Regions from separate parts of the Streptomyces sp. NPDC054887 genome, predicted to be linked through region 1. Evidence: predicted binding sites of a transcription regulator. Region 1 holds the regulator's gene; each other region holds the start of a gene.

Region 1 (4,857 bases):
GGATCCGGCGGGGCGAGGTCCCGATGACCGACGACGACGTGCACGCGGACCGGTACCTGATGACGGAGTCCGCACTGTCCGCGGCCGGGTTCGAGTGGTACGAGGTCTCCAACTGGGCCACGTCCGAAGCGGCGCGGTGCCTGCACAACGAGCTGTACTGGCGCGGGGCGGACTGGTGGGGCGCGGGCCCCGGCGCGCACAGCCACGTGGGCGGGGTGCGGTGGTGGAACGTCAAGCACCCGGGCGCGTACGCCCAGGCGCTCGGCGACGGCCGCTCGCCCGGCGCCGGGCGCGAGGTGCTGCCCGAGGAGGACCGGCGCGTCGAGCGCATCCTGCTGGAACTGCGGCTCGCGGACGGCTGCCCGCTGTCGCTGCTCGCCCCCGCCGGGCTCGTGGCGGCGGAGCGGGCGCTGGCCGACGGCCTGCTGGCGGCGGAGCCGTTCGCGGCGGGCCGGGCGGTGCTGACCCTGCGCGGCCGGCTGCTGGCGGACGCGGTGGTCCGGGACCTGGTGGACTGATCGCCCGGGCAGGTGAACCGCGGCGGGCGCGAGTCCGGCACCTGCCCGGGTGTCAGGCCCCGTCGCCGGCCGTGACGAAGTCGATCAGTTCCTCCACCCGCCCCAGGAGCGCCGGCTCCAGGTCCCGGTAGGAGCGGACCGAGCCCAGGATCCGCTGCCACGCCGCCCCGGTGTTCTCCGGCCAGCCCAGCGCCCGGCACACACCCGTCTTCCAGTCCTGCCCCCGGGGCACCTTCGGCCACGCGGCGATGCCCACGGCCGACGGCTTCACCGCCTCCCACACGTCGATGTACGGGTGGCCGACCACCAGGACGTTCGCGTCCGTGACCTGCGCGGCGATGCGGGACTCCTTCGAGCCCGGGACCAGGTGGTCGACCAGGACGCCCAGCCGCGCGTCCGGGGCCGGACCGAACTCCGCGACGATCGCGGGCAGGTCGTCGATGCCCTCCAGGTACTCCACGACCACGCCCTCGATGCGCAGGTCGTCGCCCCACACCCGCTCGACCAGCTCCGCGTCGTGGCGGCCCTCGACGTAGATCCGCCCAGCCCGCGCCACCCGCGCCCGCGCGCCCGGCACGGCCATCGAGCCGGACGCCGTACGGGTGGGACGCGGCGCGGCGGCGGCCGGGCGCACCAGGGTGACGACGCGGCCCTCCAGCAGGAAGCCGCGCGGTTCCATCGGGAACACCCGGTGCTTGCCGAAGCGGTCCTCCAGGGTCACCACCGGGCCCTGCGCCGTCTTCTCGCACCGGACCACGGCGCCGCAGAACCCGGTGCCCACCTCCTCCACCACCAGATCGGCCTCGGCCGGGACCTCGGGAGCGGGAGCGGTCTTCTTCCAGGGCGGGGTGAGATCCGGCCCGTACTGTCGGCTGCGCATTGCGCCGACGATAGTCCCGTGCCCAGGTCAGGACACGCCGAACCGCTCCGCCAGCGCGTCACGCTGCGCCCGCACGTACGCCGCGTCCACCACCGCCCCGTGCCCCGGCACGTACGCCGCGTTCTCGCCGCCGAGCGCGAGCAGCCGGTCCAGGGCCGCGGGCCAGCGGCCCGGGTGGGCGTCGGAGCCGGCCTGCGGGGTGCCGGACTCCTCGACCAGGTCGCCGCAGAAGACGACCTCGGGGCTCCCCGGCACCAGTACCGCCAGGTCGTGGCCGCTGTGTCCGGGGCCGACGTTGGCGAGCAGCACCTGGCGGCCGCCGCCCAGGTCCAGCGTCCACTCGCCGCACACCAGGTGGTGCGGCGCCACCAGTACGTCCGCCGCCTCGGCGGCGGCGCCCCGTTCGACGCCGTGCCGCACGGCGTCGTCCCGCAGCGCGTCCCGCTCGCGGCGCAGCAGCTCGTCCACGCCCACCGCCCCGTAGACCTGGGCGCCCGCGAACGCCGCCGTGCCCAGCACATGGTCGAAGTGCGGGTGGGTGAGCGCGATGTGCGTCACTCTCCGGCCGGGACCGAGGAGCCGCTGCGCCTGGGTCCGCAGCTCGGCGCCCTCCCGCAGCGTCGCCCCCGTGTCGATCAGCAGCGCCCCGCCGTCGCCTCCGGCCACCAGGCCCACCGTCGCGTCCCACACGGGCATGCGGCGTCGTCCCACGCCCTGTGCGAGCCGCTCCCAGCCCGCCTCTTCCCAACTGACGTCCATGCCGCGACGCTAGTGCCATCACCGGGGACCTCGCCCGCTGAACAGGGCCGTCGCGCGACATCGTGACCGGGCCGCCCTTGCCCCGTGCGTACCTGCCCGCCGTACACTGGCCGGGGAACTGCTGGCACTCGCCCGCAGCGAGTGCCAGGCGCAGGCCGAACGACCGACCAGCTGGAGGTGGTGCGAGATGCTCAGCGAACGCCGACTTGAGGTGCTGCGCGCCATCGTCCAGGACTATGTGGGCACCGAGGAGCCCGTCGGCTCCAAGGCGCTCACGGAGCGGCACAAGCTCGGTGTGTCCCCCGCCACGGTCCGCAACGACATGGCGGTCCTGGAGGACGAGGGTTTCATCGCCCAGCCGCACACGAGTGCGGGGCGCATCCCGACGGACAAGGGCTACCGGCTCTTCGTCGACAAGCTCGCGGGCGTCAAGCCCCTGTCGTCGCCCGAGCGCCGCGCCATCCAGAACTTCATGGACGGGGCGGTCGACCTCGACGACGTCGTGGCCCGTACGGTCCGGCTGCTCGCGCAGCTGACCCGGCAGGTCGCCGTCGTGCAGTACCCGTCGCTGACCCGGTCGACGGTTCGGCATGTGGAACTTCTCTCGCTGGCCCCCGCCCGCCTGATGCTCGTGCTCATCACGGACACCGGCCGGGTCGAGCAGCGCATGATCGACTGCCCGGCGCCCTTCGGCGAGACGTCCCTCGCGGACCTGCGGGCCCGGCTCAACAGCCGGGTGGTGGGCCGCCGCTTCGCGGACGTGCCGCAGCTGGTGCAGGACCTTCCCGAATCCTTCGAGGCGGAGGACCGGGGTACCGTGTCCACGGTGCTCTCCTCTCTCCTCGAGACCCTGGTGGAGGAGACCGAGGAGCGGCTGATGATCGGCGGAACCGCCAATCTCACCCGCTTCGGGCACGATTTCCCCCTCACCATCCGGCCGGTGCTGGAAGCGCTGGAGGAGCAGGTCGTGCTCCTCAAGCTGCTGGGTGAGGCAACGGACTCAGGCATGACCGTACGGATCGGGCACGAGAACGCCCACGAGGGGCTCAGCTCCACGTCCGTCGTCGCGGTCGGCTACGGTTCGGGCGACGAAGCAGTCGCCAAACTCGGCGTGGTCGGACCGACCCGCATGGACTACCCCGGAACGATGGGAGCGGTACGCGCAGTGGCACGTTACGTCGGACAGATCCTGGCGGAGTCGTAAGTGGCCACCGACTACTACGCCGTACTCGGCGTACGCCGCGACGCTTCCCAGGACGAGATCAAGAAGGCATTCCGGCGGTTGGCGCGTGAGCTCCACCCGGACGTGAATCCCGATCCCAAGACGCAGGAGCGCTTCAAGGAGATCAACGCCGCGTACGAGGTGTTGTCGGACCCGCAGAAGAAGCAGGTCTACGACCTCGGCGGCGACCCCCTCTCGCAGGCCGGCGGCGGAGCCGGCGGCTTCGGCCAGGGCGGCTTCGGCAACTTCTCCGACATCATGGACGCGTTCTTCGGCACGGCGTCGCAGCGCGGCCCGAGGTCGCGCACGCGGCGCGGCCAGGACGCGATGATCCGGCTGGAGATCGACCTCAACGAGGCGGCCTTCGGCACCACGAAGGACATCCAGGTCGACACGGCCGTCGTGTGCACCACGTGCTCCGGCGAGGGCGCCGCACCCGGCACCTCCGCCCAGACCTGCGACATGTGCCGCGGCCGTGGCGAGGTCTCGCAGGTCACCCGGTCCTTCCTGGGCCAGGTCATGACCTCGCGCCCCTGCCCGCAGTGCCAGGGCTTCGGCACGGTCGTACCGACGCCGTGCCCGGAGTGCGCCGGCGACGGGCGTGTGCGCTCGCGCCGGACCCTCACGGTCAAGATCCCGGCCGGTGTCGACAACGGGACCAGGATCCAGCTCGCGGGCGAGGGCGAGGTCGGCCCGGGCGGCGGCCCCGCCGGCGACCTGTACGTCGAGATCCACGAGCTGCCGCACGCGGTGTTCCAGCGGCGCGGTGACGACCTGCACTGCACGGTCACCATCCCGATGACGGCGGCGGCGCTGGGCACCAAGTGCCCGCTGGAGACGCTCGACGGGGTCGAGGAGATCGACGTACGTCCGGGCACGCAGTCCGGTCAGTCGATCCCGCTGCACGGGCGCGGCGTCACGCACCTGCGCGGCGGCGGGCGCGGCGACCTCATCGTGCACGTCGAGGTGCTGACCCCGTCGAAGCTGGACCCGCAGCAGGAGGACCTGATGCGCCAGCTCGCGAAGCTGCGCGGCGAGGAGCGCCCCACGGGCCAGTTCCAGCCGGGGCAGCAGGGGTTGTTCTCGCGCCTGAAGGACGCGTTCAACGGGCGGTAGGCGGGCGTTGGCCGGCCGGGGGTCCGGGGGTCGGCCCCGGGGAGAAGCCGTCAGCCGGGGCAGCAGGGGTTGTTCTCGCGCCTGAAGGACGCGTTCAACGGGCGGTAGGCGCTCGCCCCGGCGCAGGCGGAAGCCTGGATTCGGCGCGGTGCGGAGGGCATGAAACTATGCGTTCATGTCCTCCGCACTGACCGATCTCTGCCGTTATCCGATCGTGCAGGCCCCCATGGCGGGCGGCGCCTCCAGTCCTCAGCTCGCCGCCGCCGTCTGCGAGGCCGGCGGTCTCGGGTTCCTCGCCGCCGGTTACAAGACCGCGGACGGCATGTACGAGGAGATCAAGCAGCTGCGGGGTCTGACGAGCC
Region 2 (4,857 bases), on a different contig from region 1:
GGCCGCGAGGGCGATCCTCATGGAATTCGGCATGGTCACGATGGCACCATGCAGAAACGATCAAGCGCAATCACTCGCCGTGGTGGTTTGAATACATTCAGTAAGTGCACCGAAGTGGGTGAACGCGGAAACGCCCGAAGGCGGCACCCCCGCAGTGGGAGTGCCGCCCTCGGTCGCGTACGCGGTACGGCGAATGGAGCCGCTGATCCTCGCGGATCAGAAGTCCATGTCACCGCCCGGCATGCCGCCACCGGCAGGCGCGGACGACTTCTCCGGCTTGTCGGCGATGACGGCCTCGGTGGTGAGGAACAGCGCGGCGATGGACGCGGCGTTCTGGAGCGCGGAACGCGTGACCTTCGCCGGGTCGATGATGCCCTCGGCGATCATGTCGACGTACTCGCCGGTCGCGGCGTTCAGACCGTGGCCGACGGCCAGGTTGCGCACCTTCTCGACGACGACGCCACCCTCGAGACCACCGTTGACGGCGATCTGCTTGAGCGGGGCCTCCAGCGCGAGCTTCACGGCGTTGGCGCCGGTCGCCTCGTCGCCCGAGAGCTCGAGCTTCTCGAAGACGGCCGTGGCCTGGAGCAGAGCCACGCCACCACCGGCGACGATGCCCTCCTCGACGGCGGCCTTGGCGTTGCGCACCGCGTCCTCGATGCGGTGCTTGCGCTCCTTGAGCTCGACCTCGGTGGCGGCACCGGCCTTGATGACGGCCACGCCGCCGGCCAGCTTCGCCAGGCGCTCCTGGAGCTTCTCGCGGTCGTAGTCCGAGTCGGAGTTCTCGATCTCGGCACGGATCTGGTTGACGCGGCCCTGGACCTGGTCGCTGTCACCGGCGCCGTCGACGATCGTCGTCTCGTCCTTGGTGATGACGACCTTGCGGGCGCGGCCGAGCAGGTCGAGACCGGCGTTCTCCAGCTTGAGGCCGACCTCCTCGGAGATGACGGTGCCACCGGTGAGGATGGCGATGTCGCCGAGCATGGCCTTGCGGCGGTCACCGAAGCCCGGAGCCTTGACGGCGACGGACTTGAAGGTGCCACGGATCTTGTTGACGACGAGCGTGGACAGCGCCTCGCCCTCGACGTCCTCCGCGATGATCAGCAGCGGCTTGCCCGACTGCATGACCTTCTCCAGCAGCGGAAGGAGGTCCTTCACGTTGGAGATCTTGGAGTTGACGATCAGGATGTACGGGTCGTCGAGCGACGACTCCATGCGCTCCATGTCGGTGGCGAAGTACGCCGAGATGTAGCCCTTGTCGAAGCGCATGCCCTCGGTGAGCTCAAGCTCGAGACCGAAGGTCTGCGACTCCTCGACGGTGATGACGCCTTCCTTGCCGACCTTGTCCATCGCCTCGGCGATGAGCTCGCCGATCTGGGTGTCGGCGGCGGAGATGGAAGCCGTGGAAGCGATCTGCTCCTTGGTCTCCACGTCCTTGGCCTGCTCGAGCAGAGCGGCGGAGACGGCCTCGACGGCCTTCTCGATACCGCGCTTGAGGGCCATCGGGTTGGCGCCGGCGGCGACGTTGCGCAGGCCCTCGCGGACCAGAGCCTGGGCGAGGACGGTCGCGGTCGTCGTACCGTCACCGGCGACGTCGTCGGTCTTCTTCGCGACTTCCTTGACCAGCTCGGCGCCGATCTTCTCGTACGGGTCCTCGAGCTCGATCTCCTTGGCGATGGAAACACCATCGTTGGTGATCGTGGGGGCGCCCCACTTCTTCTCGAGGACGACGTTGCGGCCCTTGGGGCCGAGGGTGACCTTGACGGCGTCGGCGAGCTGGTTCATCCCGCGCTCGAGACCGCGCCGTGCCTCCTCGTCGAACGCGATGATCTTGGCCATGTGAAGTGGTCCTCCCGGACTGGGGTGGATTCTCCGGACCGAGTGGCGCCCGCGACGGACGGCCAGCCTGCCTGGTGGTTTTCCTTGTCCCACCAGGCCTGCGGGCCTCACCGGCCCGGTCCTTCTGTCACTCTCACTGGGAGAGTGCTAACAGTGCTACCGCCAATGATTAGCACTCGACCCCTTCGAGTGCAAGCGTCTCCCTCGGATGTGGACAGACGTCCGGAGCGGCCCGGCACGCAGGAAGGGCCTGTACCCGGTGCGGGGTACAGACCCTTCATGCGTGAGTGCGTCGGTGGCCGTTCGCGCCGAGATCAGACGGCGAGCTTGACCATGTCCGCCTGCGGACCCTTCTGGCCCTGCGAGATCTCGAATTCGACTCGCTGACCTTCTTCAAGGGTGCGGTACCCGTCCATCTGGATCGCGCTGTAGTGGACGAAAACATCCGCACCACCGTCGACCGCGATGAAGCCGTACCCCTTCTCCGCGTTGAACCACTTGACGGTGCCCTGAGCCATGCCTAACTCCCCTATTACTGGCCCTTGCACAGGACCGCACTTCGCGGGCCCTGGGTCAGACTCCTCCGCCCTCCGACAGGAGAGGGCGTGCGCCGGAACGCGTCGACCGCCGCTGAATGTATCTGCCCAACTGCCCTCTGCAACAGGTCAATCCGACGAGAAATCTGGGCATGGGGGAACGCGCGAAAGCGAATAATTCTCAGGTTTCCCGGGCAAGTCGGTCCGGACAAGTCGCACATGGGCGGGCAATTCGGTCCGGTACTTTGACTGCTTCTCACCGCGCGGGGCCGCATTCTCATATGCGTCCGGCACAGGCGGCGGAGGGGGCTTCCCCAACTGTACCGCGCTCAACCATGCAGAATTGCCCCCTCCGCTTTCTGTGGCGGAGGGGGCAATGAACGTGCGGAGAGGCGTGCGGGGCAATATCAGCCACTCACACGACCGAAATCAGCCTCCGGCGACGGCCGGAATGATCGAAACGCCGGCGCCGTCGGGCGTGGCGGTCTCCAGACCCTGCTCGAAGCGCACGTCGTCGTCGTTGACGTACACGTTCACGAAGCGGCGCAGCTTGCCCTGGTCGTCCAGCACACGGGCCGCGATGCCGGCGTGGTTCTTCTCCAGGTCGGCGATGACGTCGGCGAGGGTCGCCCCCTCGGCCGCGACCTCGGCCTTGCCGTCCGTGTACGTACGAAGGATGGTCGGGATGCGGACGTTGACACTCATGCGAGGCCAGCCTCTCGGAAAGAGTCCAGGTTGGGGCGGATGACGGCGGACTGGCCCGTCGTCGGGGCCACCGCCTCAAGGGTCTTCAGGCCGTCGCCCGTGTTGAGCACGACGGTGGTGAGGGTCGGGTCCAGCAGGCCGGCCTCGATGAGCTTCTTCGTCACGCCGACGGTCACGCCGCCCGCGGTCTCCGCGAAGATGCCCTCCGTCTCGGCCAGCAGCTTGATGGAGTCCACGACCTGCTCGTCGTTGACGTCCTCGACCGCGCCGCCCGTGCGCCGGGCGATGTCCAGCACGTACGGGCCGTCGGCCGGGTTGCCGATCGCGAGGGACTTGGCGATCGTGTTCGGCTTCTGCGGCCGTACGACGTCGTGCCCGGCCTTGAAGGCCGTCGACACCGGCGAGCAGCCCTCGGCCTGGGCGCCGAAGATCTTGTACGGCTTGTCCTCGACCAGCCCCAGGGCGATGAGCTCCTTCAGACCCTTGTCGATCTTCGTGAGCTGCGAGCCCGAGGCGATCGGGATGACGAGCTGGTCCGGCAGCCGCCAGCCGAGCTGCTCGCAGATCTCGTACGCCAGGGTCTTGGAGCCCTCGCCGTAGTACGGGCGCAGGTTGACGTTGACGAAGCCCCAGCCCTCGCCCAGCGGGTCGCCGATGAGCTCCGAGCAGAAGCGGTTGACGTCGTCGTAGTTGCCCTCGATGCCGACCAGCTCGCCGCCGTAGACGGAGGCCATGACGACCTTGCCCTGCTCCAGGTCGTGCGGGATGAACACGCACGAGCGGAAACCGGCCCGCGCGGCGGCGGCGCCGACCGCGCCGGCGAGGTTGCCGGTGGAGGAGCAGGAGAGCGTCGTGAAGCCGAACGCGCGGGCGGCCTCGACGGCGATCGCGACGACACGGTCCTTGAAGGAGTGCGTCGGGTTGCCGGAGTCGTCCTTCACGTACAGAGCACCGGTGACGCCCAGCTCGCGGGCCAGGTTGTCGGCCTTGACGAGCTTGGTGAAGCCCGGGTTCAGACTCGGCTTGCCGGCCACGTCGGCGGGCACGGGCAGCAGGGGCGCGTACCGCCAGATGTTGTCCGGTCCGGCCTCGATCTGCTTGCGCAGGCGCTCCGGGTCACCGAGCGGCAGCTCGTAGGCGACTTCGAGCGGGCCGAAACAGGAAGAACACGCGAAGATGGGACCGAGTTCGAATCGTTCTCCGCACTCGCGGCAGGAAAGCGCGGTGGCGGGGCCCAGGTCGACGGGCAGGGAATTCGTGGTGCTTGCATCGGCTTCAGCAGACTGCACAGCCATGGTGGCGAGGCCCTTTCTCCTCATCTTCCCCACGGCGCGTTTCGCCGTGAGACGGAATTGGCACCGTCCCCACCGTTACCTCGCGGTCGGCGGAATGGTTGCCGGGACTTCAACGGGCCGTTCCCTCAGTCCCTCTGGATGAGCGCTGTGGCGCCGGATCTGGACCCGGCGCGTTTGTCCCGCGGGCCCCCCGAGATGCGAGGGTCCTCCGCGTTGTTCAAGACTGTAACCGAACCCCCGGACGGTTGAGACAGTCGTCCGCACCGCGAGATGGATCACAGGACGAGCCGCGCCAGGCTCGCCGGACGAGGGAGAAGGCCGTGCTGGAAGAGGTGGAGCGCTGGCTTGACCTGCGGTCCTGGTCGACCGCAGACCGGCCGCTGGACCTGCTGCTGGCGGCCAAGACGCGACGCGGGCACACCGTGAGCGTGGTGCTGCCCGCCCTGGACGAGGAGGAGACCGTCGGCGACATCGTCGCGGCG
Region 3 (4,857 bases), on a different contig from region 1:
GCCTGTCGTACGCCCGGCAGAAGCGCGAGATCTGCGGGATGCAGGACGTCATCCAGAAGCGGTACGGCAAGCGGCCCCGCCTCTTCAGGCCGCCGTACGGCAACTACAACGCCGACACCCTGCGCGCCGCCCGCTCCTGCGGCATCAAGGCCGTGCCGCTGTGGGCCGCCGAGGCGTTCCCCGACCGGATGGAGTGGCGGGAGTGGGACCGCGACCTGCATCCGGGCGACATCATCCTCACGCACTTCCGCGGCCGGGACGACTGGAAGGGCACCATGCCGGACATGATCCGGCGGGTGATGAAGACCGTCACCGCCAAGGGGTACGCCGTCGCCCGGCTGGAGGACTACCTGTGAGGCGCGCGCACAGGCCGGCGGTCGCGCTGCTGGCGGCCGGCGCGCTGACGCTCACCGGCTGCGCCCAGTCCGTGGACCCGATCGAGCGCCTGGGCAGGAAGGCCGTGCGCAGCGTCGCCCCGAAGGTCCGCGACGCGGGAGCCCGGGCGCTCGCGGCGCACGCACCGCCCGCGCCCCGCGCGGCGGCGTACGCCCGGTGGGGGCTGCGGGAGCCGCTGCGCGCCGCGCCGGCGCCCCCGGCGCGCAAACCGGCGCGCCCCTTCGTCGTCGACCGCGTACCGACCGGCGACAGGGTCGTCTTCCTCACCTTCGACGACGGCGCCGAGCGGGACCCCGCGTTCGTACGCATGGTCGACGACCTGAACCTGCCGATCAGCATGTTCCTCACGGACAGCGTGGCCTCCCCCGGATACGACCACTTCGACCGGCTGCGGCGGGCGGGCGGCGGCCTCAGCACCGTGCAGAACCACACCGTCGACCACCCCTACCTGCCCGGACTCCCGTACGCCGGTCAGCGCGCCCAGATCTGCGGCCAGCAGGACCGCCTGGAGGCCCGGTTCGGCGCCAGGCCCCGGCTCTTCCGGCCGCCGTACGGGGCGTACAACAACCAGACGCTGCGGGCGGCGGGCGACTGCGGGGCCGAGGCGGTGGTGCTGTGGGGGGCGTCGATGCAGATCAACGACCTGCGGTACGCGCACGGCGACCGGCTGCGGCCGGGCGAGATCGTGCTCGCGCACTTCCGGGGTCCCGGCGAGGTCAAGGGTTCGACCATCACGGAGATGACGGCGCGGATACTGCGCCGGATCCAGGAGCAGGGCTTCGCGGTGGCGCGGTTGGAGGACTACCTCTGAGCGAGGCGGCGGCCGGTCAGCCGCCGCTGTCCGCACACTCACTGCTGTCGCCGCCGCTGCGGCACTGGTGGCCGGTCCGGCCGGGGTCGGAGGTCCGCGCGGGCGCGGGCTCCGGATGCGCGTCGGCGTACGCCCCGGCCGCGCCGTAGAGCACCGACGCGCCGAGCAGCAGGGCGGCCAGCGACTGCACCCAGGCGGTGATGACCCGGCCGCCGTTCCCGAAGCCGTACGCCGTCAGGCCGGCAGCGGCGGCGAGAGCGCCGAAGGTGATCAGCGCCGCAACTTCGCCGGCGCCCCGGCCCCAGAGCAGGATGACGGCCGTGAAGCAGGCCGCCGCGTCGGTCACGAGGACGAACAAGGCGAGGGCGGCGTCGCCCCAGCCGGACACGGGGTGCTCCTGGGGGCTCAGTTCGGCGGGCATGACGGCACTCTCGTACGGAACCCGACGGTCCGCCGGGGCGGTGGCGCCATCGAGATCCAACCGCGACCGGGGCCTGCCGCGGTCCCGTGCGGGATCCCGTTCGTCAACACGTGCGGCCGCGTTGGATTGGCACTCCGCTTGACCGAGTGCTAACCGCGTCATAGTCTCGGCGTTGGCACTCTCCAGTGGGGAGTGCCAACAGTAGCGACGGGCAGGTCCGGCACCCGCGACGACGGATCCACCTGGTCGCCACCCCACATCAGTTAACCCCGTGAGATCTCCGAAGGGGGAGACCGGACCGTGACGACCACCAGCTCCAAGGTTGCCATCAAGCCGCTCGAGGACCGCATTGTGGTCCAGCCGCTCGACGCCGAGCAGACCACGGCCTCTGGCCTGGTCATTCCGGACACCGCCAAGGAGAAGCCCCAGGAGGGCGTCGTCCTGGCCGTGGGCCCGGGCCGCTTCGAGAACGGCGAGCGCCTGCCGCTCGACGTATCCGTCGGCGATGTCGTGCTGTACAGCAAGTACGGCGGCACCGAGGTGAAGTACAGCGGCGAGGAGTACCTCGTCCTCTCGGCTCGCGACGTGCTCGCGATCATCGAGAAGTAATTCGCCCGAAGATTGCTTTTGATCTGCGCCCCTGGCCCCCAGCGACAGCCGGGCGGCCCGGGGCGCATTTCGTTTGAGAGGACAGAGAAGCTCCATGGCGAAGATTCTGAAGTTCGACGAGGACGCCCGTCGCGCCCTCGAGCGCGGCGTCAACAAGCTTGCCGACACGGTCAAGGTGACGATCGGCCCCAAGGGCCGCAACGTCGTCATCGACAAGAAGTTCGGCGCTCCCACCATCACCAACGACGGTGTCACCATCGCCCGCGAGGTCGAGCTCGACGACCCGTACGAGAACCTGGGCGCCCAGCTCGTGAAGGAGGTGGCGACCAAGACCAACGACATCGCGGGTGACGGCACCACCACCGCCACCGTGCTGGCCCAGGCCCTGGTCCGCGAGGGTCTGCGCAACGTCGCCGCCGGTGCTTCCCCGGCCGCCCTGAAGAAGGGCATCGACGCCGCGGTCAAGGCGATCTCCGAGGACCTCCTCGCGAACGCCCGTCCGATCGACGACAAGTCCGACATCGCCGCCGTGGCCGGGCTCTCCGCCCAGGACTCGCAGGTCGGCGAGCTCATCGCCGAGGCGATGGACAAGGTCGGCAAGGACGGTGTCATCACCGTCGAGGAGTCCAACACCTTCGGCCTGGAGCTCGACTTCACCGAGGGCATGGCCTTCGACAAGGGCTACCTGTCGCCGTACATGGTGACCGACCAGGAGCGTATGGAGGCCGTCCTCGACGACCCGTACATCCTGATCCACCAGGGCAAGATCGGTTCGATCCAGGACCTGCTGCCGCTCCTCGAGAAGGTCATCCAGGCCGGCGCCTCCAAGCCGCTGCTGATCATCGCCGAGGACGTCGAGGGCGAGGCCCTGTCGACCCTGGTCGTCAACAAGATCCGTGGCACCTTCAACGCCGTCGCGGTGAAGGCCCCCGGCTTCGGTGACCGCCGCAAGGCCATGCTCGGCGACATCGCCACCCTCACCGGTGCGACCGTCATCGCCGAAGAGGTCGGCCTCAAGCTCGACCAGGCCGGTCTCGACGTGCTGGGCACCGCCCGCCGCGTCACCGTCACCAAGGACGACACGACGATCGTCGACGGCGGCGGCAACGCCGACGAGGTCGCCGGACGCGTCAACCAGATCAAGGCCGAGATCGAGTCCACGGACTCCGACTGGGACCGCGAGAAGCTCCAGGAGCGCCTCGCGAAGCTGGCCGGCGGCGTGTGCGTGATCAAGGTCGGCGCCGCCACCGAGGTGGAGCTGAAGGAGAAGAAGCACCGTCTGGAGGACGCCATCTCCGCGACCCGCGCCGCGGTCGAGGAGGGCATCGTCTCCGGTGGTGGCTCCGCCCTGGTGCACGCCGCCAAGGTGCTCGAGGGCGGCCTCGGCAAGACCGGCGACGAGGCCACGGGTGTCGCGGTCGTCCGCCGCGCCGTCGTCGAGCCGCTGCGCTGGATCGCCGAGAACGCCGGCCTGGAGGGCTACGTCATCACTGCCAAGGTGAGCGAGCTCGACAAGGGCCACGGCTTCAACGCCGCGACCGGCGAGTACGGCGACCTGGTCAAGGCCGGCGTCATCGACCCGGTCAAGGTCACCCGCTCCGCGCTGGAGAACGCCGCGTCCATCGCGTCGCTGCTGCTCACGACCGAGACCCTGGTCGTCGAGAAGCCGGCCGAGGACGAGGGCGACGCCGGTCACGGCGGCCACGGCCACTCCCACTGACGTCCCGCGTCGCGCAAAGGCCCCCGTTTCCCGCTGCTCAGCGGTGGGAACGGGGGCCTTTCGCGTACGGTCAGTCGAGCGCGCCGACCTGGCGCATCAGGCCCAGGGCGTCCACGTGCCACCAGCCCTCCTGGATCTTCCCGTCGTGGAAGCGGAAGATCGTCGTGCCGGTCATGGTGCACTGCCTGCCGGTGGGGGCGATCCCCATGAAGTCGCCCTTGTGCGTGCCGGTCCACGTCCACAGCGTCACGACTTCGTCGCCCTCCGACACCTGCCGGTCGAGCTCGAAGCGGAAGTCGAAGGCGTCGCGCCAGCCCGTCAGATCGCTGCGGATGACGTCCGCGCCGACCGTGCTCTCCTCCTCCTTGAAGATGTCGTGGTCCCGGTAGTCGGACGCGAACATCTCGTCGATCGCGTCGAGATTGCCCCCGACGGCGACCTCGTGGAAGAAGCGGCGGGCGGCGGCCGAGTTCAGCTGCTCCTCGCGCACCACGTCGAGGTCCGTGAACGACGGCATGCCGTCGCAGAGCTCCACCATCTCCTGGAAGATCCGGTCGGTCTCCGGCAGGTGCGAGTTCTTCATCGCCTCCTCGTGCGAGGGGAACTCGACGATCTCGACGTAGTGGTTCGCCTGCGCTCTGTCCTTGCCGATGATGTTGTGCGTGGCGGTCCGCTTGCCCTTGGTCTGCTCGACCCACCGGTCCATGAGCTGGTTCATGTCGTCGGACCGCTCGGTCGTATAATCGATTATCTGTACGAATTTCATGGCGCCTCCCGACCCTCGCGGAATACGTGAGATACGTCCATTTTAGTGAAATAGCCCTTTTGTGCTGGTTTCAGGCCGAGTGGTGCAGGACGGCCGGGTGCACCGGGTCGGCGAAGGTCTGCCCGGCGGCGTAA

Evidence for each region. The regulator HrcA, encoded in region 1, represses chaperone genes, less so after heat shock. The targets are predictions, from matches to a motif close to TTNGCACTCNGNNNNNCNGAGTGCNAA.
Region 2: the regulator HrcA is predicted to act here: its motif matches at 1,964-1,990, upstream of groL (chaperonin GroEL).
Region 3: the regulator HrcA is predicted to act here: its motif matches at 1,755-1,781, upstream of groES (co-chaperone GroES).

The regions. Positions count from the first base shown of each region.
Region 1 is NZ_JBSGYQ010000015.1:127,386-132,242, reverse strand. Features, by position in the region: gene hemW (radical SAM family heme chaperone HemW) at 1-518, shown strand, start outside; gene ACWGH0_RS11750 (DUF3097 domain-containing protein) at 571-1,398, opposite strand; gene ACWGH0_RS11745 (MBL fold metallo-hydrolase) at 1,426-2,157, opposite strand; gene hrcA (heat-inducible transcriptional repressor HrcA) at 2,345-3,361, shown strand; gene dnaJ (molecular chaperone DnaJ) at 3,362-4,495, shown strand; gene ACWGH0_RS11730 (nitronate monooxygenase) at 4,671-4,857, shown strand, end outside.
Region 2 is NZ_JBSGYQ010000009.1:87,557-92,413, forward strand. Features, by position in the region: gene ACWGH0_RS07530 (S8 family peptidase) at 1-21, opposite strand, end outside; gene groL (chaperonin GroEL) at 217-1,839, opposite strand; gene ACWGH0_RS07540 (cold-shock protein) at 2,154-2,357, opposite strand; gene ACWGH0_RS07545 (MoaD/ThiS family protein) at 2,805-3,080, opposite strand; gene thrC (threonine synthase) at 3,077-4,375, opposite strand; SAM riboswitch class I at 4,393-4,520, opposite strand; gene ACWGH0_RS07555 (glucosyl-3-phosphoglycerate synthase) at 4,696-4,857, shown strand, end outside.
Region 3 is NZ_JBSGYQ010000022.1:42,372-47,228, reverse strand. Features, by position in the region: gene ACWGH0_RS15025 (polysaccharide deacetylase family protein) at 1-356, shown strand, start outside; gene ACWGH0_RS15020 (polysaccharide deacetylase family protein) at 353-1,207, shown strand; gene ACWGH0_RS15015 (DUF6234 family protein) at 1,224-1,628, opposite strand; gene groES (co-chaperone GroES) at 1,929-2,237, shown strand; gene groL (chaperonin GroEL) at 2,332-3,957, shown strand; gene ACWGH0_RS15000 (ester cyclase) at 4,028-4,723, opposite strand; gene ACWGH0_RS14995 (hydroxyacid dehydrogenase) at 4,794-4,857, opposite strand, start outside.